Regions from separate parts of the Pseudoalteromonas sp. RWi3 genome, predicted to be linked through region 4. Evidence: predicted binding sites of a transcription regulator. Region 4 holds the regulator's gene; each other region holds the start of a gene.
What was found. Region 4 encodes sigma-54, which starts transcription at its own class of promoters, with help from an activator protein. Its sites were predicted from a motif close to GTTGGCACGNNNNTNGNNT; they were not measured.
Positions count from the first base shown of each region.

Region 1: a site for sigma-54 is predicted at 3,633-3,651, ahead of glnA (glutamate--ammonia ligase). Genes of this name have one in related genera too.
Region 2: a site for sigma-54 is predicted at 3,539-3,557, ahead of ACFI4Z_RS08440 (DUF1328 domain-containing protein). Genes of this name have one in related genera too.
Region 3: a site for sigma-54 is predicted at 3,951-3,969, ahead of ACFI4Z_RS10360 (YggN family protein). Genes of this name have one in related genera too.

Region 1 is NZ_JBHNYL010000010.1:27,458-33,762, reverse strand. Features, by position in the region: gene ACFI4Z_RS13295 (hypothetical protein) at 1-154, opposite strand, end outside; gene ACFI4Z_RS13290 (CBM9 family sugar-binding protein) at 346-1,080, shown strand; gene typA (translational GTPase TypA) at 1,378-3,201, opposite strand; gene glnA (glutamate--ammonia ligase) at 3,708-5,114, shown strand; gene ACFI4Z_RS13275 (DUF4124 domain-containing protein) at 5,261-5,773, shown strand; gene glnL (nitrogen regulation protein NR(II)) at 5,858-6,305, shown strand, end outside.
Region 2 is NZ_JBHNYL010000004.1:256,464-262,768, forward strand. Features, by position in the region: gene ACFI4Z_RS08425 (sodium ion-translocating decarboxylase subunit beta) at 1-1,030, opposite strand, end outside; gene oadA (sodium-extruding oxaloacetate decarboxylase subunit alpha) at 1,042-2,823, opposite strand; gene ACFI4Z_RS08435 (OadG family protein) at 2,834-3,079, opposite strand; gene ACFI4Z_RS08440 (DUF1328 domain-containing protein) at 3,597-3,767, shown strand; gene ACFI4Z_RS08445 (hypothetical protein) at 3,821-4,012, shown strand; gene pdxJ (pyridoxine 5'-phosphate synthase) at 4,065-4,796, opposite strand; gene recO (DNA repair protein RecO) at 4,812-5,498, opposite strand; gene era (GTPase Era) at 5,518-6,305, opposite strand, start outside.
Region 3 is NZ_JBHNYL010000006.1:132,649-138,953, forward strand. Features, by position in the region: gene ACFI4Z_RS10345 (diacylglycerol/lipid kinase family protein) at 1-492, shown strand, start outside; gene ACFI4Z_RS10350 (DMT family transporter) at 532-1,461, opposite strand; gene ACFI4Z_RS10355 (aminotransferase-like domain-containing protein) at 1,599-3,041, shown strand; gene ACFI4Z_RS10360 (YggN family protein) at 3,104-3,901, opposite strand; gene ACFI4Z_RS10365 (PA3496 family putative envelope integrity protein) at 4,296-4,484, shown strand; gene ACFI4Z_RS10370 (glutathione peroxidase) at 4,521-5,003, opposite strand; gene ACFI4Z_RS10375 (LysR family transcriptional regulator) at 5,071-5,940, opposite strand; gene ACFI4Z_RS10380 (iron-containing alcohol dehydrogenase) at 6,110-6,305, shown strand, end outside.
Region 4 is NZ_JBHNYL010000011.1:39,487-45,791, forward strand. Features, by position in the region: gene lptA (lipopolysaccharide transport periplasmic protein LptA) at 1-113, shown strand, start outside; gene lptB (LPS export ABC transporter ATP-binding protein) at 110-835, shown strand; gene ACFI4Z_RS13985 (RNA polymerase factor sigma-54) at 904-2,400, shown strand; gene hpf (ribosome hibernation promoting factor) at 2,430-2,717, shown strand; gene ptsN (PTS IIA-like nitrogen regulatory protein PtsN) at 2,722-3,174, shown strand; gene rapZ (RNase adapter RapZ) at 3,195-4,037, shown strand; gene ACFI4Z_RS14005 (HPr family phosphocarrier protein) at 4,059-4,331, shown strand; gene mgtE (magnesium transporter) at 4,442-5,800, shown strand.

The DNA.
Region 1 (6,305 bases), on a different contig from region 4:
GATTTGTATCTGTCCTATCCATAGCAAGGTTTTGCGCTTGTCGCTGCTGGCTTTGCGCGCCGCCAGCAACAAAATCACAACCCGACCTCATCATTTGTGAAGAAGTACAACCTGATAACAACACAACCATAACTAAGGGTAACGCTTTAGCCACAATAATTCCTTGAATGTGTATAAATTTAAGCAACACAATGATTTTACCTACTTTTGATACTAAAAATGTAAAAATTTGTTTTTACCATATGCTGGTAACTACAGGTGTTATTTAGCAGCCGTACCTTTTTACTTGTTGTTATCAAACCATGTTTCAGACAATATTAATAAAAATAAATATTTGAGAATAACATGAAAGCATTCACACTGATTTCAAGCTTATTGATAAGTAATGCAGCTATCGCTATTGATGTAGAACATACATCCACGCCTATTAATATTGATGGTGTTGCTGAAAGCGCTTGGGACAAAGCTACTTGGCAAAACATGCCATACCTTATGGATGGCACCCTACCAAGCTCAGATAAGGATTTTAAAGGTCGCTACCGATTACTATGGGATGAAGATTATATATACTTGCAAGCCGATATTGTTGATGATGTACTAATTGATACACACCCAGATCCAACCGAAAAATACTGGGACGATGATACTTTAGAAGTGTTTATAGATAGTGACGCATCTGGCGGTAACCATCAATTTAACCATACAGCATTTGCCTATCATATTGGTCTTGACAACCAAGCCGCAGATTTCGGTCCAGATAAAAAGCCTCACTTATACACAGACCACTTAGTCAGTCGCTGGCAGCGTAATACGAGCGCTCCCTACAATATAACTTGGGAAGTGGCAATAAAGCTCTACCCAAATGACTATCAAGAAGGCACGCAAAACACCCCGCTTAAATTAACGCCAAAGCAAGTCGTCGGCTTTATGCTCGCCTACTGCGATAACGACGGCAGTAAAGTGCGTGAGCACTTTATGGGTTCACACGAAGTACAGCCTGTTAACGGCAGCCGCAACCTCGGCTATATCGATGCCGACGTGTTTGGCAAAATCACTTTGCTACCAAAAAAATTGATGTGAGTTTGTGTGTAGGTTGGGTTGAGCGCAGCGAAACCCAACGAAAAAATACCCTACCAACAATTATAGATACTTCGCATTATAGGCTGTTTTAGCTTTCACTCTTTCACTTCTCATGCTCTTCGCCTTGTGCAAAAAATATTTAAGTAAATTATTCACAAAAAGGTTAAGAGGCACTGCGCTTTTAGAGCTCAATACTAATAACTAAAAACTGAAAGTTTCTCTTGCTTTAAAAACAAAAAAGCCGCTGTATTTTGCAATATAGCGGCTTTTAAAATCATTGTTTTCTAAATTAATAGATTATGATTTAGGAGCACGACCCGCACGTTTACGCTCATTTTCAGTTAAATGACGTTTACGAATACGAATGTTCTCAGGTGTTACTTCTACTAACTCATCATCAGCAATAAACTCAAGCGCTTGCTCAAGTGAATAGTTAAGTGCTGGTGTAAGTGTTTGTGCTTCATCAGTACCAGATGCACGAACGTTAGTAAGCTGCTTACCTTTAAGTGCATTAACAGTCAGGTCGTTATCGCGGCTGTGAATACCGATAACCATACCTTCATATACTTCAACACCGTGACCGATAAATAAACGACCACGTTCTTGCAAGTTGAATAATGCGTTAGTCAGTGCTTTACCTGTTGCGTTAGCAATCATTACGCCGTTCTTACGAACACCTAGCTCGCCACCTTTATGTGGACCGTAGTGATCGAACGTGTGGTATAGTAAACCAGAACCCGATGTTAACGTCATGAACTCGGTTTGGAAACCGATTAAGCCACGGCTTGGGATCATAAAGTCCATACGCATACGGCCTTTACCATCTGGTGCCATATCAGTCAGTTCACCTTTACGAAGACCAATTTGCTCCATGATAGAACCTTGGTGCTCTTCTTCACAGTCAATTGTTAGTGTTTCATACGGTTCTTCTAACACGCCATCAACAGTGCGTAAGATTACTTCTGGACGAGATACAGCAAGCTCGTAACCTTCACGACGCATGTTTTCGATTAAGATACCTAGGTGTAACTCACCACGGCCCGATACTCGGAAGCTATCTGGGTTATCAGTATCTGCAACACGAAGTGCAACGTTGTGTACTAATTCTTTGTCTAAACGCTCACGGATATTACGTGATGTAACGAACTTACCTTCTTTACCACAGAACGGAGAGTTATTTACAGAGAACGTCATTGTTACTGTTGGCTCATCAACACTCAGTGGTGGTAACGCTTCAACATTGTTAGGACAACAAACAGTATCTGAAATCTTCAATTCGCCAAGACCAGTAACGGTTACGATGTTACCTGCGAAAGCTTTATCTGTATCAATACGCTCAAGACCTAGGTAGCTTTGAACTGAACCAATTTTACCGTTACGAGTAGTGCCGTCAGCACCAATAATCGTTACTTGCTGGTTAGGCGCAACAGAACCACGTTTGATACGGCCGATACCGATTACACCTTTATACGAGTTGTAATCAAGCTGAGAGATTTGCATTTGGAAGTCACCTTCAGGATCTGCATCCGGTGGTGATACTTCGTCAACGATCATCTTAAACATAGGTTCCATGTTGTCTGATGGCTCGTCTAAATCTAGTGTTGCCCAGCCATTGATAGCTGATGCATAGATTACTTTAAAGTCTAACTGTTCGTCAGTTGCGCCAAGGTTGTCGAATAAATCAAAGATTTGATCCATAACCCAATCTGGGCGAGCGCCTGGCTTATCAATTTTATTGATAACAACGATTGGCTTTAAGCCTTGCGCGAATGCTTTTTGCGTTACGAAACGCGTTTGTGGCATTGGACCTTCTTGAGCATCAACAAGTAATAATACTGAGTCAGCCATCGAAAGTACGCGTTCAACTTCACCGCCAAAGTCGGCGTGTCCCGGGGTATCTACGATATTGATATGGTAGTCATTCCAAGAGATGGCCGTGTTTTTAGCCAAAATGGTAATACCACGTTCTTTCTCAATGTCGTTTGAGTCCATCACGCGCTCTTCGTTACCGCCGCGTGTTTCTAATGTACCTGATTGCTCAAGTAGTTTGTCAACCAAAGTTGTTTTACCATGGTCAACGTGCGCGATAATCGCTATATTTCTTAACTGTTCGATGCTCATATATTTACTCAGAGAAGTTTATTCTCATTGATCCTGCAAGATCTACGCACTCATCTGCGTTTTCACCAGATGTCCCAGCATAGGATTTAAAAGGGCGCATATTATCCCTCATTAATGACATGGATGAAAGTTTATCCAATATAAATTTCAAAACTTTCTCAATACTTTTACTAAGTATCTGTTTTATATATGACAAATATATGAATTAAATTTCAATTATTTAGCTCACTTTGGTCATATTGACTATTTTTAGGATATTTTTGGAAGTCTTTCGCATTTAGGTTATGCTAATTTCAAGTGATTAAATTGTCAGCAAACACGCATCGTAAACATTGCACCAAAAAGCAACATTTACGCACCAAATTGGTGCTTTTGTTTATTAGTATTTCAGGTGTTTTTATTTTTCCGCACTATAAACAATCGGTTATAAAACTGGCACAAAATCAGCTTACTTAAACTCAAAAGCAGTTATGCAGCAATAATAAAACCCAACAGTTGGAGGACACATGTCACAATCGGTTTTAGATTTTATTAAAGAAAATGACGTTAAGTTCATTGATTTACGCTTTACAGATACTAGAGGTAAAGAGCAACACGTTTCTATTCCTCATCACCAAGTTGATGAAGACTTCTTTGAAGACGGTAAAATGTTCGACGGTTCTTCAATCGCAGGTTGGAAAGGCATCAATGAATCAGACATGGTATTAATGCCAGTTGCTGAATCAGTAAAGCTTGACCCATTCACAGAAGAAGCAACATTAATCGTTCGTTGTGACGTTGTGGAGCCATCTACATTACAAGGTTATGAGCGCGACCCGCGTTCTGTTGCAAAACGCGCTGAAGAATACATGCGTTCTACTGGTATCGCTGATACTGTGCTTTTCGGCCCAGAGCCAGAGTTCTTCCTATTTGATGACGTTAAATATAAAACTGACATGTCAGGTTCAATGTATAAAATTGATGCTGAAGAAGCTGCATGGAACTCTGATAAAGATTACGAAGGCGGTAACTCAGGCCATCGTCCAGGTGTTAAAGGCGGTTACTTCCCATGTTCACCAGTTGATTCTTCACAAGATTGGCGTTCAGCTACTTGTTTAGTGCTTGAAGAGCTTGGTCAAGTTGTTGAAGCGCATCACCACGAAGTTGCAACAGCTGGTCAAAACGAAATTGCTACTCGCTTTAACACTATGGTATTAAAAGCTGATGAAATCCAAGAAATGAAATATGTTATTCATAACATGGCTCATTTATATGGAAAAACAGCGACATTTATGCCTAAGCCTATCGTTGGCGACAACGGTTCAGGTATGCACTGTCACCAATCTTTAGCAAAAGATGGCGTTAACCTATTCGCAGGCGACAAGTACGGCGGTCTTTCTGAAGACGCACTTTACTACATCGGTGGTATCATCAAGCATGCTAAAGCAATCAACGCTTTTGCTAACGCGTCAACTAACTCCTACAAGCGTTTAGTACCAGGTTTTGAAGCACCAGTAATGCTTGCATATTCAGCACGTAACCGTTCTGCTTCAATCCGTATCCCAGTGGTACCATCAGAAAAAGGTCGTCGTATCGAAGTACGCTTCCCTGATCCAACTGCTAACCCTTACCTTGCATTTGCTTCAATGCTTATGGCTGGTCTTGACGGTATCAAAAACAAGATCCACCCTGGCGATGCAATGGACAAAGATTTATACGACTTACCAGCAGAAGAAGCAGCTGAAATTCCACAAGTTGCAGCTTCATTAGACGAAGCGCTTGCAGCACTTAGTGCTGACCGTGAATTCTTAACGCAAGGTGGCGTATTCACTGATGACTTAATCGATGCATACATCAATCTTAAGTCTCAAGAAGTTGAAAAGCTTAACATGACAACTCACCCAGTTGAGTTTGAAATGTACTACAGTGTTTAATGCGTTGTAGATAGAATTGTCTAGGTCATAGACAAGTCTTAATGTGTGTTCTCAAGGCCCGCTTGTCGGGCTTTTTTTTATGGCAAAAAGTAATTTTTTCCACTAAAGTTTAAGCAGTTTTTTTGAAGTGCAAGGCTGGCCTAAAAGTGAAGATTACCGTTATTGGTTTGTTGATAATCATATTATTCAGTCTTTACAGTCATGCTGGTGATAAGAAGATTTATTCGTGGAAAGATAAAAATGGCGTACTCGTTTTTTCAGACACGCCCAGACCTGGGGCGGTGGAAGTCAAACTAACAAGCCAAGTTCTCTCAATGCCAACAACGGATACCAGTATTTTAAATGAAACTAAGCCGACTGCTATAAAACCTTTTAAGATAGAAATAGCATCGCCAGAAAATGAGCAAACTATCCGAGAGAATACCGGTTCGGTCTATGTAAATAGTCGCGTAACCCCTCGCTTTGAAAGTGACTTTAAAGTTCAATTATTCGTTGATGGAATCGCACATGCTCAACCAAGTGCAACTAATACGTTTGCGCTTCGTAATGTTGACCGAGGTGAACATTCTTTACAGGTTAAGCTATTTGACCCCAAGGGTAAGATCATCGCTGTGAGCCCAAGCAGTGTCTTTTTTATGCATAGGCAGTCAGCATTATAAACTGTAGAGTCGTTTTTATCGCGCTTGCTGATAAATAAACTATGCTAAGCTGGCCTTATCATCAACGCACTAAAATGGTGCAACATGCCCGATAATAAAAAATTTAATCCTGAGTTACTCGCCAGTATTTGGAAAAACCTAACCACAGCCGTGATTTTGGTAGACAAAGATTTTACCCTTGTTTATGTAAACGACAGCGCCAGTGAGTTATTAGGGCTCAGCCCAAAACGGATGCTCAACCAACCTTTCGATAGTTTATTTAACTACCACTCTGTAGACCTTAAACGTATAGCTCACTACTCACTTATAGACGGAGTAGATTGCCACCAGCATAGAGCTGACGTGGTGTTCGTAGATTCTCGCCATGCAAAGTTAGCCATTAGCGCACGACGTGTAAAGCTTGATGATGCGTTTTATATTTTATTTGAATGTCGTCAAACAGATGATGAAATTCGCCACGACCAAGCTTCCAATCAGATGCACCAATACCAAGCTGCACGTAACTTAATACGGGGTCTTGCCCATGAAATAA
Region 2 (6,305 bases), on a different contig from region 4:
TGTTTTCAAGGCCTACTTTGTTCACTACTCGCGCAGCCATTGGTACGGCAGAAACGCCCGCTGCACCCACTAATGGGTTTATCGGTGATTTAGATAACTTATTCAAACCTTTTGCCATAAACACACCTGACGCTGTACCGATAGAAAACGCCAATGCGCCTAACGCTAAAATACCCAGTGTTTCGACAGTTAAAAACTTGTCTGCGGCTAATTTAGACCCTACAGCTAAACCTAAGAAAATCGTTGTGATATTGATAATCTCATTTTGTGCACTATTACTTAAGCGATCAACCACACCCGATTCACGCATTAAGTTACCTAAACAAAACATGCCTACAAGTGGTGTTGCAGCAGGTAAGAACAACATAGTCAAACCCAAGACCATTAGAGGGAAAATGATTTTTTCCTTCTTAGACACTGAACGTAATTGTGGCATTTGAATTTTGCGCTCTTCTGGCGTTGTAAGTGCACGCATAATTGGCGGCTGAATAATCGGCACAAGTGCCATATAAGAATACGCAGCTACAGCAATGGCACCGAGCAAGTCTGGCGCTAATTTTGATGCTAAGAAAATAGCTGTTGGACCATCAGCACCACCGATAATTGCAATCGCAGATGCATCTTGTAATGAAAACTCAAAACCAGGTACATAGTTAAGTAAGATAGCACCGAATAACGTAGCAAAAATACCAAACTGAGCAGCAGCACCAAGTAACATCATACGAGGGTTTGCTATCAGGGCGCTAAAATCAGTTAATGCCCCAACCCCCATAAAGATCAATAACGGAAACACACCAGTATCAATACCAATATGATAAACGTAATACAACAAGCCACCGGGGTCTGATAAGCCCGCAACGGGGATATTAGTTAATATGGCACCAAAACCAATGGGCACCAATAATAATGGTTCAAAGTTTCGCGAAATCGCGAGGTATAATAATAAACACCCTACTGCGATCATGATTAATGCAGGAAACGTGAAATTAGCGATACCCGTTGCTTGCCAAAGATTTAGTAATGCTTCCATCCTCTACACTCCTAAGCCATTGAAATCATAGCGTCACCAGTTGTAACAGAGTCACCCTCAGCAACGAGTACTTCTGCAATCGTTCCACTGTGTGTGGCACGGATCTCAGTTTCCATTTTCATCGCTTCCATGATCATCACAACGTCACCCGCATTCACTGCTTGACCCGCTTTAACCTTGATTTTAAAAATGTTACCCGCAAGTGGAGCATTCAATGTTTCTCCAGATGCAACTGATGCAGACTGAGGAATTAACTCACTGTCTTTAAGTGTTACTTCTTTTAACTCACCGCCTTGGGCAACAACAACATCATATACTTTGCCATCAACTTTAACGCTGTATTGCTCTGCTTTAACGGTATTGTTATTAGGCTTGTTGCTAGAAGGCTTGTCTTGCTTAGCTGATTCAGCACTTGGTACTGCTTCAAATGCATCTGGGTTGTTACGGTTTTTCAGGAACTTTAAGCCAATTTGAGGGAACAATGCGTATGTTAAAACATCGTCAATTTGTTCATCTGCTAGCTCTAATCCTTGCTCCTGCGTTTCTTTTAACAACTCTGTGTGTAGCGTTTCAAGCTCAGGCTGAAGTACATCTGCTGGACGACATGTAATAGCTTCGCCACCATCAAGTACGCGTTCTTGAAGTTCCTTATTCATAGGCGCTGGCGTTGAACCATACTCACCTTTTAGCACACCCGCCGTTTCTTTTGTGATGGTTTTGTAACGTTCGCCAGTTAGTACATTCAATACAGCTTGAGTACCAACAATTTGTGAGGTAGGTGTTACTAATGGTAAAAAGCCTAAGTCTTCGCGTACACGTGGTATTTCAAGAAGTACTTGGTCTAGCTTATCAGCTGCACCCTGCTCTTTTAATTGGTTTTCCATGTTAGTCAACATACCGCCAGGCACTTGGGCTAATAGAATACGACCATCAACCCCTTTTAAACTGCCTTCAAATGCCGCATACTTTTTACGAACATCACGAAAATAGGCTGCAATCTCTTCTAGCTGGTTTAGATCCAAGTCAGTATCGCGATCAGTTCCTTCAACAATTGAAACAATGGTCTCTGTTGCGCTGTGGCCGTAAGTCATACTCATAGACGAAATTGCTGTATCGAGCATATCAATACCGGCATCTATTGCTTTTTGATAAGTCGCGGTGCTCAAACCAGTAGTTGCATGACATTGCATTGCGATAGGAATAGAAACAGTTTCTTTTAATCCTTTGATCAATTGCTCACAGTCATAAGGCTTAAGTAAACCTGCCATATCCTTAATACAAATTGAGTGACAACCTAAATCTTCTAACTGCTTAGCTAAGGTTAACCACATATCAAGTGTATGAACTGGGCTGACTGTATATGAAATAGTGCCTTGCGCGTGTGCACCCACTTTTATTGCAGCTTTGATAGCTGTTTCAAGGTTACGCACATCATTCATCGCATCAAAAATACGAAAAACGTCAACACCATTTTTATGGGCTCGTTCAACAAACTTTTCGACCACATCATCAGCGTAATGACGATACCCTAAAAGGTTCTGACCACGCAGTAGCATTTGTTGCTTCGTATTTGGCATTGCTTTTTTAAGTGCACGGATGCGCTCCCACGGATCTTCGCCTAGGTAACGAATACAGGAATCAAATGTTGCCCCACCCCAAGATTCTATAGACCAATAGCCTGCGTTATCTAATTTTTCAGCTATAGGCAACATGTCATCTAAGCGCATGCGTGTTGCTAACAAAGATTGATGTGCATCTCTGAGTACCAACTCAGTAAGTTTTAATTTAGCCATAGGACACCCCTTATTGTTTTTGATTATTTTTGTATTGAGCAATCGCGGCACTGATTGCAGCGATGTGGCCACTAGGCACACCTTGAGATTTGAGCGATGGAGTGCGTGTAGCTTCAGCCACAGGCTCTTCAAATCGACTCATTAATTTAGACATGAGTGTAATTGCTGAAATTAGCAATGATAAAAAAATGAAAACACCCACCATACCAGTAACCATTAAATTTGCTGCTGTTGCAAGTGATTGACCAATATCCATGCAGACCCCCTAAATACAAAATTTGCAACCCACACCACAAGTGGGTAATAAACCAGTTTATATAAATAATTATTCAGCAATCATAGCAAAGATAGGAACCCTATCCAAGCTTTGTAAATTGGTAAAACCAATTAATATTAAAATAACATACCCACACTTAACTTAACACTCTCAATATTGGTATTATTTGCTGTGATATAGATTACAAAAATAGTCAATATAGCTAAAAGTTATGAGCTAACTTAATTAGCATGACTATTTTTAATTTTTAACTTATAAAACCAACTAGTTCAGAATTAAAATATAAAGAAAGTTAAATTGGTCTTACCAAAAAATAGCTTAATAAAGGAATATATAACAGCAAGCATAAGTTACACGTAATAAAGTAAATATTACTTACACATTTTTTTCACCCGCTTACCAATTAAAGTCAACCCACTGAAAATAAACAACTAAATTTATGGCACATAACTAGCATTAACTAATTCGTACAAATTAACAAACCAAGGAGACGACAATGTTACGCTGGACAATTACATTTTTAGTTATTGCACTTATTGCTGCAGTGTTAGGTTTTGGTGGCATCGCAGGTGCCGCAGCAGGAATTGCCAAAATTATATTTTTTATATTTTTAGTATTATTAGTTATTTCACTAGTTTCAGGTGCGCTACAAGGCAAAACACCTTAGTCGAAACATATACATACTGATTTATTTATTATTTATTTACAAGGAATTACATTATGAAATCTACAACAGTAAAGACTGCCGTTATCGCCCTTTTCGCAAGTGCTTTTATTATGGGCTGTGAAGACAATCATGCCGAAGAAGCCGGTGAGCGCATTGATGAAGCAGTAACAGATGTCGGTAACAAAATAGAAGATGCATGTGAAGAAGTTAAAGAAGGCGTAAAAGCCGAAGAAACTAACTGTTAATTCAAGCATAATATAAAAAACGACTCATCCGAGTCGTTTTTTATTGATTAAATTAGGCTCTAGCCTCTAACATCAAGCGCTTCATATCGCGAACCGCTTTATCAATGCCATCAATGGCTGCACGGGCAATGATTGCATGTCCAATATTTAGTTCATAAATATCTTTCATTGCAGCAATGGGTTTAACGTTATGGTAATGCAAACCATGTCCTGCGTTTACCGTCATACCTAAACTAGCGGCATATTCGACACCTTGGCGAATGTGCTCAAGTTCTTTATTCATATCAATGTCATTTTCAGCATCTGCATATGCGCCGGTATGAATTTCAACAAATGGGGCATTACATGCTTTTGCGGCATCCAGCTGTGATTTATCAGCATCTATAAATAGCGATACTTTGATCCCCGCAGCAGTCAGCTTTGCTGTAGCTGATTTAATTTTTTCAAAGTTTGCTACAACATCTAAACCACCTTCAGTAGTCAGTTCTTCACGTTTCTCTGGCACTAGGCAAACATACTCAGGCTTAACATCTAATGCGATATCCAGCATTTCATCAGTTACTGCAATCTCTAGATTCATGCGTGTTTGAATAGTTTTGGCCATCACATAAACATCACGGTCTTGAATATGGCGGCGGTCTTCACGCAAGTGGATAGTTATACCATCAGCGCCAGCATGTTCAGCTACACTTGCTGCATGAGCGGGATCTGGGTAGTTTGTGCCGCGTGCTTGGCGTAAAGTTGCGATATGATCAACGTTGATACCTAACAGAATGTCTTTCATTTTTTACCTATATAATTATTTAATAAAAAGCTCACGGCTTTTTAGTGGTTTTTTACCAAGCAATGGCTTCATTAAATGACGGCTTAATTGTTTCGCCATATATAGCACATCAGGTGCACTAAAGTCATGATCTGCAATTGCATTTAACTGAGCTCCCGTAAACCCATCCCCTTTTAAGTCTTGGGCAACAAAACCGTATTCGGCATAGTAACTATACGTGTGCGCCGCATCAATTGGATCGCCCGCCGCATCGAAAGTAAAATCAACACCATAGCCGAGCAACTCTAGTAACTGAAATTCATAAGAGCGCAACACCGCTTGTAAGTTTGGATGTTGGTTTAGCTGCGCAAGGTGAGTTTTATATAACTGATAAGCGTAATCAATGGGTTCATTAATTGGCACAATGCGGTTAGTGAGTTCATTTAAATAAAAGCCACAGTAAAGCTGATCACCTACAAGTGGCGATTGTGCACCATGTAATTCAAAGCGTTGAATATATTTTAAATCATGTTTACCAGTGTAATTTACTAGTAAAGTTTGGAAGGGTTGTAACTGTGCTTTATGCTTTGTTGCTTGTCGGCCACTAATACGGGCTAACATTCGCAATTGGCCAACGCCTTCTACGAGCATATCAAGCATTACTTGTGAGTCGCTGTAAGGACGTCGGTGTAATAAGTATGCTGTGTAGAAGTCGCTATCCATAGGTTAATTTAGGCTGAAGTTAATCTTCACCATAGCCTAAACTACGCAGGGCTCTTTCATCGTCAGCCCAACCTGATTTTACTTTTACCCAAAGCTCTAAGAACACTTTATTATCAAGCATTTCTTCAAGATCTTTACGTGCTTCACGGCCAATAACTTTTAGCTTTTCGCCTTTGTTACCTATAACCATGCGCTTTTGTGTTTCGCGCTCAACCAAAATCAGACCATTGATATGCCAAACACCATTTTCCTGCCACTTAAACTGCTCAATCTCAACTGTTACAGAGTATGGAAGTTCTTCACCCATGAATCGCATAAGCTTTTCACGAATAACTTCAGCTGCCATAAAGCGCATTGAGCGGTCAGTTACATAGTCATCTGGGAAGTAAAATTCACACGGCGGAAGGCGTTTCGTTACTTCATCTTTGATCAAGTTAATATTTTTACCTTGTGTCGCTGACACAGGCATAATACCTATAAAGTCAAACTTATCGCCTAAAAACTTCATATGCGGTAATACAAGATCACGATCTTTGACTTGGTCAATCTTATTAATAACCAATAAAACTGGCTTGCCACTTTGGCTTACCTTATTGAGTACCATTTCATCATCAGCATTCCAATGAGTGCCTTCAACCACAAAAATGATTAATTCAACATCACCGATTGAGCTTGATGCTGCGCGGTTCATTAAACGGTTAATGGCACGCTTTTCCTCAACGTGTAACCCTGGTGTATCTACATAAACAGCTTGATGCTTACCTTCTGTATGAATACCCATAATACGGTGGCGTGTTGTTTGAGGTT
Region 3 (6,305 bases), on a different contig from region 4:
GTGGCGGGTGTTGGGTTTGATGCGCATGTTGTTAACGCGTTACAAGATAAGTCTAATTTATCGTCTTTGGGTTACAGTCTCGCAGGCTTTCAGCATTTATTAAAATATAAACCTAGCAGACTGAATGGACGTTTTGCTGATGAATTAATTGAGCACAAAAATTTGATTACAGTGTTTGCGAATCACCGTTATTTTGGTGGTGGATTAGCCATCGCACCAAAAGCGCAATTATCGGATGGAAAATTAGAATGCTATGCCATGCCTGCACATGGATTGTTTTGTAATTTATATAGTTTTATCCGCTTGATGTTAGGCTGTCATCATACAATACGAGGTTTGAATTATCAGCGCTTGGATAAAGCGTGTATAACAAGTGAGGGGTTACCAATAGAAGCTGATGGTGAGCTAATAGGTGAAACACCTGCAACGATTACGGTACACCCGCAGGCACTACGATTTTGTGTGCCTTCAGAAAATAAAAAAAGCACCTAACAAGTAGGCGCTTTGGCGTTAGTTGCGCTATTGCGCATTCTAACTGGGGATGGAGCTTTTTTGCTGAATAGCTCTTGCTGCAAAAAAAGCGTTAATTTTTTTAGTCGGCGTCAGTACGATAGCGTTGCCAAGCAATACCAAACTAAACCCTAAAAAGGTATTGGCCTGCCATATAAAGCCTTCAAATAATGTACTCAAAGTTACTGCTACCAATGGAAACAAAACAATAACGTAGCTTGCTCGCTCTGGACCAATATTTTTAAGTAGTGCGAAATAGCAAGCAAACGCGATAACAGTGCCAAATACGGCTAAATAGATTAATGAATACCAGTAACTCGCTGGTGCTGAAAAGCTCATACTTGCATCACTGACAAGCAAGTAAACAAATAAGCCAACTGCGCTGTATAGCATACCCCAAGCATTGCCTTGCATTACGCCAATGTGTTGTTTGGAGTTTCTCACGCTCACCATATTACCCAATGAAGCCACAAAGGTACCTGTGAGGGCAAGTAGTAAACCGACCAACACCTCATTATTCAGGTTGAACTGCTGCAGCTGTGGCCAGAATAAGCAAGCAATACCTATTACCCCTAAAAGGGCACCGAAATATATACGTTTAGCGATCGGTTTGCCAAAAAATAAGCGCGTATTGATAATATTCATTAATAACAGTAATGAAAAAGCGATTGACGCCATGGCTGAAGTTAAGTGATTTTGCGCCCAGTACAACATTAGGTAATTTAAACCAAAGTTACACAAGGCTAATAAGACAAAGAATAAATGATCTTTTTTGGCGTATTGCATGGGTAACTTTTTAACGCTTACCCAACACCACATTAAAATAGCGGCAAGTAAAAACCGATAAAACAGCGATGCTTCAACGGCGACATCACCTAATTGAAATTCAATAGCGAGCCATGTTGAGCCCCAAATGAGTACAGTAACAAGATAAAGCGCAATACTTTTCATGGCATTGTTCCAGGTTGATGGAGGGTGTAGATTAAGTGTGTATTTTAGAGCGGTTGTGTATACTTAACATACACAGAAAACCATAAATGTAACCTATACAGATTTTATGGCTATCAGGGTTAAAAAGGATCAATGCTATGTCACTAGTGGTGAGTAAAGGTAATCAGGACTTTTTATATCAACAAGTAATGCAGTTAGTGCGCGAGCTGAGTGATCAAGGTACGTTGTTGCCTGGTGAGAAGTTACCTTCGTTGAGAAAAATGGCAGATAAACTCACTGTCAGTATTCCAACCGTTAAGCTTGCTTATCAAACGCTTGAAGCTCAAGGCTTAGTCGAGGCACGTGAAAAATCGGGTTACTTCTTAAAAGCAGCCGCTGTTCAACTGGCAAGACCAAAGCGGATCAAATTAAGCCGAGAACCGGTGTCGGTAAACATGCAGGTATTGATTGAGCAAGTCTATGATGCTATTCACAAAGCGGATGTGGTGCCTTTTGGTATTGCGAACCCTGTAGCAGCAGCACCAACAGATAAAATGCTAGCACGCACAATGCGCCGAGTTATGTCTATGGCAGGCAGTAGAGCAATTAACTATGGAGCAATAGATGGTTACGCACCGCTAAAAAAACAACTCATTCATCGTTATTTAGATTTTGGTATTGGTATAGATAACCAAGAATTAGTGATCACCAATGGTGCACAAGAAGCCTTATCGATCGCGCTTAAATGTGTTGCTAAAGCAGGAGACGTGATTGCGATCGAATCTCCTTGTTATTTTGGTATCATCGAGTTGATCGAAAGTTTGGGCTTAAAAGCCTTGGAGATCCCTTTATGTCCAGATGACGGGATCTGGCTTGATGATCTCACTCAGGCGCTGAATGATCACGATATTAAAGCATGTGTTTTTTCAACTTCGATTAATAACCCTGTCGGCAGTTTTATGCCCAATCATAAACGTAAGCAATTGGTGGAGCTATTAGAGTCACATGATGTTGTGTTGATTGAAGACGATGTATATGGCGACTTATACTTTGGCGCTGAGCGTGGTACACCTGCGCAAGCATATTCCAAAAAAGGATTAGTTATCACATGTGCTTCATTTTCGAAGACCGCGGCACCCAGTTATCGAGTTGGCTGGCTCATTGCAGGCCAGTTTGCGCCAAAAGCCCGCCGTTTTAAGCGAGCATTTAGTTGCTCCACCTCATTGATCAATCAGTGGACGCTGTATGAGTTTGTTGCCAGTGGCGAGTATGAGCGTAATTTAAAGCTGCTCAGGCAAAAGCTGCGTAGTAATAAAGAGCGAATGATCTGGTGTTTGCAGCAGTCGTTACCAACCACTGTGAGAATTAGTGATCCGCAAGGAGGGTGCGTGATCTGGATTGATTTAGGTAAAGATTACGACAGTGTTAAATTGTTTCATTTAGCATTAGATGAAGGGATCAGTATTACTCCTGGTTACATATTCTCAGCGACAAACAAGTATCGGAGCTGCATACGACTAAGCTATGGTTTACCTTGGAGTGAGCGCTTTGAAAACGCGATTGCGAAACTCGGTGAGTTGTTACATTTAGCGAAGAAATAAAAAAGCAGCAATGGGGTAAAACCACATTGCTGCTAAAGGGATATCAAATTTTTAAATAACAGTTAGTTATTTTGTTTATAAGTGAATAATTGGTAGCTTTTAAGCTCAGGGACTAGTTTTACAAGTTGTTGCTCTTGCTCTGCAATAGTTGAAAAATTTCCGCACAATGCATCAGCACGTTTTTCTAATTGATCCGCTTGTGCCTGAACGCGCTCTTCAATTTGTGAGCCCATATTTTCCATACGTTCTTCAAATGCTTGCATATCACCGCCAGAACCCATTAATTCTGAACCAAGAGCCATTAAAATACTGCCCATTGATTGCATCATGGCTGATTCAACAGCGCTTTCAATTTGTTCATCAAAGTGGTGTTCAAAGTTTTCACCAAACTCGTTAAAGCTTTGTTGGCCCATTACAAATGCGCCTTGCTGGTAAAATGTGTCTTCAACTTCAACTTCAATGTCAGCCATAAGATCATTAATGCTATCAAAACCTTGGATGTTAAAAGCATTGGCTACTTCTTCAATAGCTACTCCCGCGATTTTTACACCATCAAGGGCAATGTTAGCGACTTCTGGTAGCTGGCTGCGTAAACTATCTGAGTAATTAGTAATAGCTTGACGCTGTTGGCTGTTCAATTGCATTGTTTGGCCGTTAATCACTAAATCGGCATTTCTGGTAAAGACCATCTTTTGATTATCAGCGGTAAAAATCTCAAGTTCGCTTGGTAAAATTCTTACATCGTTTTGAAACTCGACTTCACACGAATCACCACTAAATGAGATGTTGGTATCGTGATCATCATGTGCCATTGCGCCTGTAGCAATAAATAAAGAACCGACTAAAAGTAACTTTTTCATTTTTGTAATCCTGTTAACTGTTGTTTTTAACGATTGTGTAATTAGTAGTTATCAAGTTTGGTGCCAACTTTTTATTCTTTACTAAACATGGGTTTATGTTTTTTGTGGTAGGTGGGTGATAATAATAATCTTAAATAAATAGCTACATTTTAGTTATTTTGACCAACATTTATAAAAGTATAAAAAATACTTATCGTATCGATAAAAAACTCTCACTTTCCAGAATTCAAATTTAGCGCTATTTATTCACATTACTGACATATCGCCTTTGTAAGATGAGGCTATGGCTTTACTTTGATGTTTTTTTATACAGCTAAATAACATCAAACATTTTTAATTCTGCCAATGACAGTAATCACACTGTTTTGGTCTAAAACACTTTATGGAGTGGGTTGTGGGTAAGACATTTAGTTACGATGCGCTAGATGACGATTTTGTTGAAGATGAGTACGAAATGGTTGGGCGTAATCAGCACGACAAGAAAAAGCAAAAGGTAAAGAAAAAGTTGGAAGACTACCTTGAGCAAAAACGCTTACGAAAAAATTTAGGTGACGAAGACTTTGATGAGTACCTAAACGATTAAATTAAAATAAAGAGGCTTTTGCCTCTTTATTGCTTTTTATAAACCTAGCGCTTTAATTATGCTGTTTTCAATTGCTTCTGGTTTAGTAAAGGGTGCAAAACGTTTAATTGCTTCGCCATCTTTACCGATTAAAAACTTAGTGAAATTCCACTTTATTTTGCGCGTTATAAACCCTGGCAATTCAGATTTTAAATGCCTAAAGACAGGGTGAGCATGCTCGCCATTTACATCCACTTTGCTCATGATTTGAAAATCAACACCGTAATTTAGTAGGCAACCTTGCTTTATTTGTGTTGCATCTCCGGGTTCTTGTTTACCAAATTGATTGCAGGGAAAGCCAATAATAACCAAACCTTTTGAATGGTATTTTTCATGAAGGGTTTGCAGTCCTTCGTATTGAGGAGTAAAGCCACATTGGCTTGCGGTATTAACTATAAGCACAACTTTATCTTTGTAGTCATTAAATTCAACTTGTTGCCCTTGTAGGCTAGTTGCGCTGAGTTGGTAAAAATCTTTCATAATGAACGCTTATTATTGTTGTTGATTAAATTCTATCCTGAGTAGCTAAAGACTTAAAGAATAAAATTTAAGCATTGTTAAAGCTGACCAGCAAATGCTCTATTAAAAGTCTGACTCGGTACGGCATTAAATCTTTACGGGGGTACACTAGCCATGAGGCATTATCACTGACTTGAAACTCATTAAGCAATGTAACTAATTTACCCGATGCCACATAAGGCTGCACAATATCGCTCGCTAAATGTGCAATCCCCAAGCCAGCTAATGTTGCATTGAGCAGTGCTTGAGGGTGATTGCTACGCCAGTTTCCATTGACTTTTACTTCTTTGATATCACCGTCAAAACTAAATCGCCAACGTTTGTTCATAGCAATCAGGCAATTGTGATCAATCAGTTGTAAGGGGGTCTGTGGTGATGTATTGGCGGCTAGATATTCAGGGCTAGCTACTAAGGTCATTATTCGTGGGCACAGAGGGCGAGCAATTAAATTAGAGTCTTGCATACGGCCAAAGCGAATGGCTAAATCAAACCCTTCTTCCACTAAATCGACATTGCGATTGTTAAAGTCCATTTCGACTTCCACCTCAGGGTATCGTTTTACAAATTCAACTATTTTGGGTGCCACTTTGTTTGCAACAAACTCACCGGCACCAGTAATACGAATTAAACCTTTAGGCTGCCTTTGTTCCCCTTGCAGTTGGGTGTTGGCATCGAGTAACTCTTGTTTGATTGCTTTGAGCTTTATTGCATACTCTCTCCCTGCATCAGTGAGGCTGATTTTGCGGGTGGTGCGTTGAAATAATAGTGAGCCTAAGCGGTTTTCTAATTGCTGAACCTGTCGACTTATATGTGAGGTTGAAACGTCCATCGCCTTTGCTGCGTTAGTAAAGCTACCATGCTCAACTACATGTAAAAACTCATCTAAACCTTGCCACATTATTTTATCTCAAAAGGTAAGTAATATACATATATTGCATTAATTATTGCAGCTGTGCAAAAGTGATTGCCCGATTGCCGTCTTTAATTAAAGACTCAAATGCCTACAATGAATGAGTTAAATAATTTCGCTCATCTAAATTGAGCCTCTTCAAAGCAATGGAGCAAGCATGTTAAATTTTAGTTTTGCTAACCCGACCAAAATTCATTTTGGTGAACAACAAATCGCGAAAATTAAAAATGAAATCCCAGCAGATGCTAACGTATTAGTGACGTATGGTGGCGGAAGTATTAAAAGTAATGGTGTATACGACCAGGTTGTTGAAGCACTTAATGAACATACTTGGTTTGAATTTGAAGGCATAG
Region 4 (6,305 bases):
ACATGGAGCAGCAACTAATTAGTGCGCAAAAAGATGAAAACTCAGATGACCGCGTACATACTATTTTAGTGCCCATCGAAAATAAAAAAGCAAAGTCAAAAGGTCAGCCATGAGTACGTTAAAAGCTGAATTTTTAGCTAAAAGCTATAAAGGCCGCCAAGTTGTAAAGAGTGTGGGTTTAGAAGTAAGTGCAGGAAGCATTGTCGGTTTACTAGGCCCAAATGGTGCAGGTAAAACGACCACTTTTTATATGATTGTTGGTTTAGTACCGAGCGACAAAGGCAAAATAAGCATTGATGATAACGACATTACATTACTGCCTATGCATAGCCGTGCACGATTAGGTATTGGTTATTTACCGCAAGAGTCATCTATTTTTCGTAAATTAACGGTTTATCAAAACTTGATGGCGATATTAGAAACACGAAACGATTTAAATAAGCAAGGCCGAGAACAAGCTCTGGATGGCCTGCTGGATGAATTTAGCATACAACACATTCGCGATAGCCAAGGTATGGCGTTATCAGGTGGTGAACGCCGCCGAGTTGAAATTGCACGCGCATTAGCCGCAAACCCTAAATTTATTTTATTAGATGAGCCTTTTGCTGGTGTTGATCCAATTTCAGTGTTAGATATAAAGAAAATAATTGAACACCTTAAAAACCGAGGCATCGGGGTGTTGATTACAGATCATAATGTACGAGAAACCCTTGATGTTTGTGAAAAAGCCTACATTGTTTCTCATGGTGAGCTAATTGCTTCAGGCACTCCTGAACATGTGCTTGCCGACCAAACAGTACGCGATGTTTATCTGGGTGAGCAATTTAGGCTATAAACCAACGTTCAGCTAACTATCTGCTAAACTTAATTCTGATTACATAATAAAAGGATTGTTAAAGATAAATGAGGCAATCACTCCAGCTGCGCATGGGCCAGCAATTGACAATGACACCTCAGTTACAACAAGCTATTCGTTTGTTGCAACTCAGTACATTGGATCTACAACAAGAAATTCAGGAAGCACTCGACAGTAATCCTTTACTAGAAGTTGAGGAGCATGAATTTAGTGATGAAACTGCAGGCAAAAATGAGCAAAAACAAGACACTGATGAAGTAACAGTCAGTGCATCTGCTGATGAAACACCAAGTGAATACGAACAAGAAAGTAGTGAAGCACTCAGTAAAGAAACTGTCAGCGACGAAATGGCCATGGATGTAACATGGGATGAGTACATGAGCGCTGCGCCTTCTAGCTCATCAGGACCAATGCCTGAAGATGAGTCTATTTACCAAGGTGCTTCCACTGAAACGCTGCATGAATACATTATGTGGCAGCTACAATTAACGCCATTTAGCCCGACCGATGAAGCCATAGCCATTGCTATTGTTGAAGCGATTGATGAATCGGGTATTTTAACATTGAGCTGCGAAGACATTGTTGAAAGTTTAAACAAAGATAATAACGAAGAAGAAATAGAACTTGATGAAGTTCAAGCTGTTTTAAAACGCATCCAATTGTTTGATCCAATAGGGATTGCCGCACGCAGCTTACAAGAGTGTTTATGTATACAACTGAATCAATTCGACCCTGCAACGCCATGGCTTGCAGAGACTAAAATGATTTTAACCGAGCATATCGATCTTTTAGCAAGTCGTGACTATCGCACTTTGATGAAAAAGACTAAGCTTAAAGAAGATGAGCTAAAAGAAGTCATGACACTGATACACAGCTTGAACCCTAAGCCCGCAGATACTATTGTGCGCGAAGAGTCTGAGTATGTTATCCCTGATGTTTCAGTGAAAAAAGTTAAAGGGCGCTGGATGGTGGAATTAAATCCAGAAAGCATGCCTAAAATTAGAGTGAACAGCCAGTATGCCGCCATGTCTCGCTCAGTAAAATCGAGCAGTGACAGTCAGTTTATTCGTTCGCATCTGCAAGAAGCAAAATGGTTTATTAAAAGCTTAGAAAGCCGTAATGAAACATTACTCAAAGTAACTAATTGTATAGTGAAACAGCAGCAAGGTTTTTTTGAACACGGCCCCGAAGCTATGCGCCCGATGGTACTAAATGATGTAGCAGAAATGGTCGAGATGCATGAGTCAACTATCTCACGCGTAACAACTCAAAAGTATATGCATACACCACGTGGTATTTTTGAGTTGAAGTACTTTTTCTCTAGTCACGTAAGCACCGAAAATGGCGGGGAATGCTCTTCTACAGCTATCCGTGCATTGATCAAAAAGCTTATTAGCGCAGAAAACTCAGCGAAACCATTGAGTGATAGTAAAATTGCAGATATATTGGCTGAGCAAGGTATCAAAGTAGCTAGACGCACAATTGCAAAATATCGTGAGTCTCTAGCTATTCCACCGTCAAATCAAAGAAAGAGTTTGATTTAAGGCGTAAAAAACAAAGAAGGAAAATGCTTATGCAAATTAACTTAACTGGTCGCCACGTAGAAATTACCGATTCACTTAGAGACTATGTACACAATAAGTTTGCGAAGCTTGAAAGGCACTTTGATAGTATTAATAATGTACATGTGATTCTTGACGTAGAAAAATTAAGTCAAAAAGCAGAAGCCACAATACATGTTAGCGGTGCTGATTTATTTGCTTCAACTGAACATCAAGATATGTATGCTGCGATTGACGGACTGATTGATAAATTAGACCGCCAAGTAATAAAACACAAAGAGAAGCACGCTCGACACTAATACTATGAAATTAAGTTCACTTACTTCTGAGGACTGCAGTAAAGCTGCGGTCCTTTTTAATAGCAAAAAACGAATTCTAGAATTTATTAGCCAATTGGCTCATGAAAAGCTTCCTCACCTCACACAGCAAGAGATCCTTAACGCATTATTAAATCGGGAAAAGCTTGGTAGCACAGGCATAGGTCGAGGTATTGCTATACCACATGGTCGCATGAGTGGCGCACAATCTCCTCTAGCATTAATCTTAGTGAGTGAAACCCCCATTAACTTTGATGCAATTGATAATCGTCCTGTCGATATTTTTGTAGCACTGATCGTACCTGATGGAGATTGCCAACTTCATTTGAAGACGTTAGCAACAATTGCTGATAAACTTAACGATAAAGAGTTTTGTAAACAACTACGTAGCGCAAAAACAGATCAGGATTTGTATCAAGTTATTGTTGAGCATTCATAAGAAAGTGAAGGAGAGGTTACATGGAATTGATTATTATCAGTGGGCGGTCTGGTTCAGGTAAATCCGTCGCGCTTCGCGTACTAGAAGATCTTGGCTATTACTGTGTTGATAATATTCCGGTCAATTTACTCCCTTCTTTAGTTCGAAGTGTGTCAGAGAATTACGATAAGATTGCAGTCAGTATTGATGTGCGTAATTTACCCAAAGAACAAGAAGAGTTCAACGACATCCTTGAGTATTTGCCTGGCTTTGCAAATCCAACTTTGTTTTATCTCGATAGTGATGATCAAACACTTATCAAACGCTTTTCTGAAACTCGTCGATTACACCCTCTTTCTATCGATAGTTTGCCGCTTGATTTGGCCATTAAACAAGAAAAAATATTACTTGATGTACTAATAACTCGCGCTGACTTTATCTTAGATACCACTGAGCTCAGTGTGCATCAGCTGGCCGAGTCGATCAGAGAAAAGATTTTAGGTAAAAAAGATAAAACACTGATCATAACATTTGAATCTTTTGGCTTTAAACACGGCATACCTAAACAAGCTGATTATGTTTTTGATGCACGCTTTTTACCTAACCCACATTGGGAACCGGAGTTAAAGCCCCTCACAGGTTTAGACCAGCCTGTAAAAGATTACTTAGCAAGCCACAGCATAGTGCAAAAATTTACTTGGCAAATTCAAACGTTTGTACAAACTTGGTTACCGCATTTAGAGCGAAACAACCGTAGCTATTTGACTATTGCTATAGGTTGTACCGGAGGGCAACACCGCTCGGTATATTTAGCGCAAACCATAGGTGAAAGCTTTGCAATGAGCCATAACAATGTAAAAATTCGCCATCGTGAGCAAGATTGATTTTAAATAGGCCTGTTGTATATGCGTTCAGAAGGTACTTTTTTAATTAGAAATAAATTAGGTTTGCACGCAAGGGCTGCAACGGTATTAGCTCAACTCGCCGTTAAATTTGATGCAACTATCACTCTTTTCCAAGATGATAAGCAAGCAGCAGGTGACAGTGTGTTGGCTTTAATGTTACTTGAAAGCAGCCAAGGTAAAGAAGTAAAAGTTGTGTGTGAAGGGCCTGATGCAGAGCCGGCCCTTAACTCTATTGGCGAACTGATAGAGCAACGCTTTCACGAGCATGAATAGTGCGTGGTCTGTCACTTAAAAGTGCGTTAAACTAACTATGCATATAAGAACTGTAATATATTATTAGTTTTTGACCTACCCTCAGAAATACACATGATATAAGGACACTAATGCCAGAAGCTTTTGAACAAGATTACCCACTACAACAACTAAAACAAGTGACTAAGTCACTTAATAGTGGTCAATTTGTTCAAGTTAGGCGCATGCTGGCAAAAACAGCGCCGTGTGATACAGCTCTTCTCCTTGAATCTTCCCCTCATAAAATAAGAACTCTACTATGGCAACTTGTTGATCCAGATGTCAGAGGTGATGTTTTAGAAGAACTTTCTGAAGACGTACGCCTTGGGATCATAGCCCAAATGGAGCCTGAGCATATTGCTGCGGCGACAGAGGACATGAGCCATGATGATTTAGGGGAAGTATTACGTAGCTTACCAGAGACCGTCTATCAAGACGTTGTTGGCGCTATGGATAGCCAAGATAGAGAGCGGGCGACCCAAGCCCTGTCCTATCAAGAGCGTTCTGCCGGCGCACTAATGAATACCGATACGGTAGCCATCCGCCCCGATGTTACTATCGATGTAGTATTACGTTACTTACGTTTACGTGGCGAACTACCTGAAGGCACCGATGACTTATACGTCGTTGATAAACATAATTGCTTTTTAGGGGCTATGTCACTTACAACTTTGCTTACCAATCCACCTGATAAAATAATTCGTGATTTAATGGACGAAGATTGCGAATCTATTTCAATCGCCATGGATGAAAGTGAAGTTGCCCAACTATTTGAAAGGCACAACTGGATTTCGGCACCTGTTGTTGACGATAACGACCACTTGTTGGGACGTATTACAATCGATGATATTGTTGATGTAATTCGTGAAGATGCTGAACACAGCCTTCTAAGTATGGCGGGTCTTGATGACGAAGAGGATACCTTTGCTCCCGTACTAAAAAGCTCTAAAAAGCGTTCAATTTGGCTTGGTGTGAATTTACTAACAGCATTGTTGGCTGCGATTGTGGCTAGCTTTTTTGAAAACACCTTAGCCATATTACCGATTCTCGCAGTACTTAACGGTATTGTGCCTTCAATGGGTGGAGTTGCGGGTAGCCAAACATTAACACTGGTGATTCGTGGTATTGCTGTAGGACATATAAATCAGACAAACCAAAGATTCTTGCTATTAAAAGAGCTAGCAATCGGTGCTATTAATGGCATGGTATGGTCTATATTAATTGCCGGTGTTGTTGCACTGTGGCAGTGGGACTTCAAGCTTGGTGGCGTATTAGCATTTGCTATGTTTATGAATTTAGTAGCGGCAGGTATTGCGGGAGCAAGCATTCCATTACTACTGAAAAAAATGAAAATAGATCCTGCACTTGCAGGCAGTGTGGTATTGACTACAGTTACCGATATCGTAGGTATTTTCGCCTTTTTAGGCACTGCGACTTGGCTACTTATTTAGGTTCTAGGTTCTAGGTTCTAGGTTCTAGGTTCTAGGTTCTACGAAGTCTTACAGAGGCATAATAAGAAGTTCTCATAAGTGCATGCTCTCAATAATATAAGCATGCACTTATGATTTGTTAGATACCATCCTAGTTATCTCCTTATTATCCATGTGAAAACACTGCATCATCCATTGATATATCCTAAACCTCCTGCCCACTGACTCCTATGTGGATTTTATCATTCCTTGCTCACATCCATCGTGAATAGTTTCAATCCTTGCTCACATCCATCGTGAGTAATCTCAGTCCTTTTTCACGTCCATCGTGAGTAATTTCAGTCCTTTTTCACGTCCATCGTGAGTAATTTCGGTCCTTGCTCACATCCATCGTGACAACTTCAATCCTTGCTCACTTCCATCGTGACAGCTTCAATCCTTGTTCACGTCCATCGTGACAACTTCAATCCTTGCTCACGTCCATCGTGACAACTTCAATCCTTGTTCACGTCCATATTGAATAAAT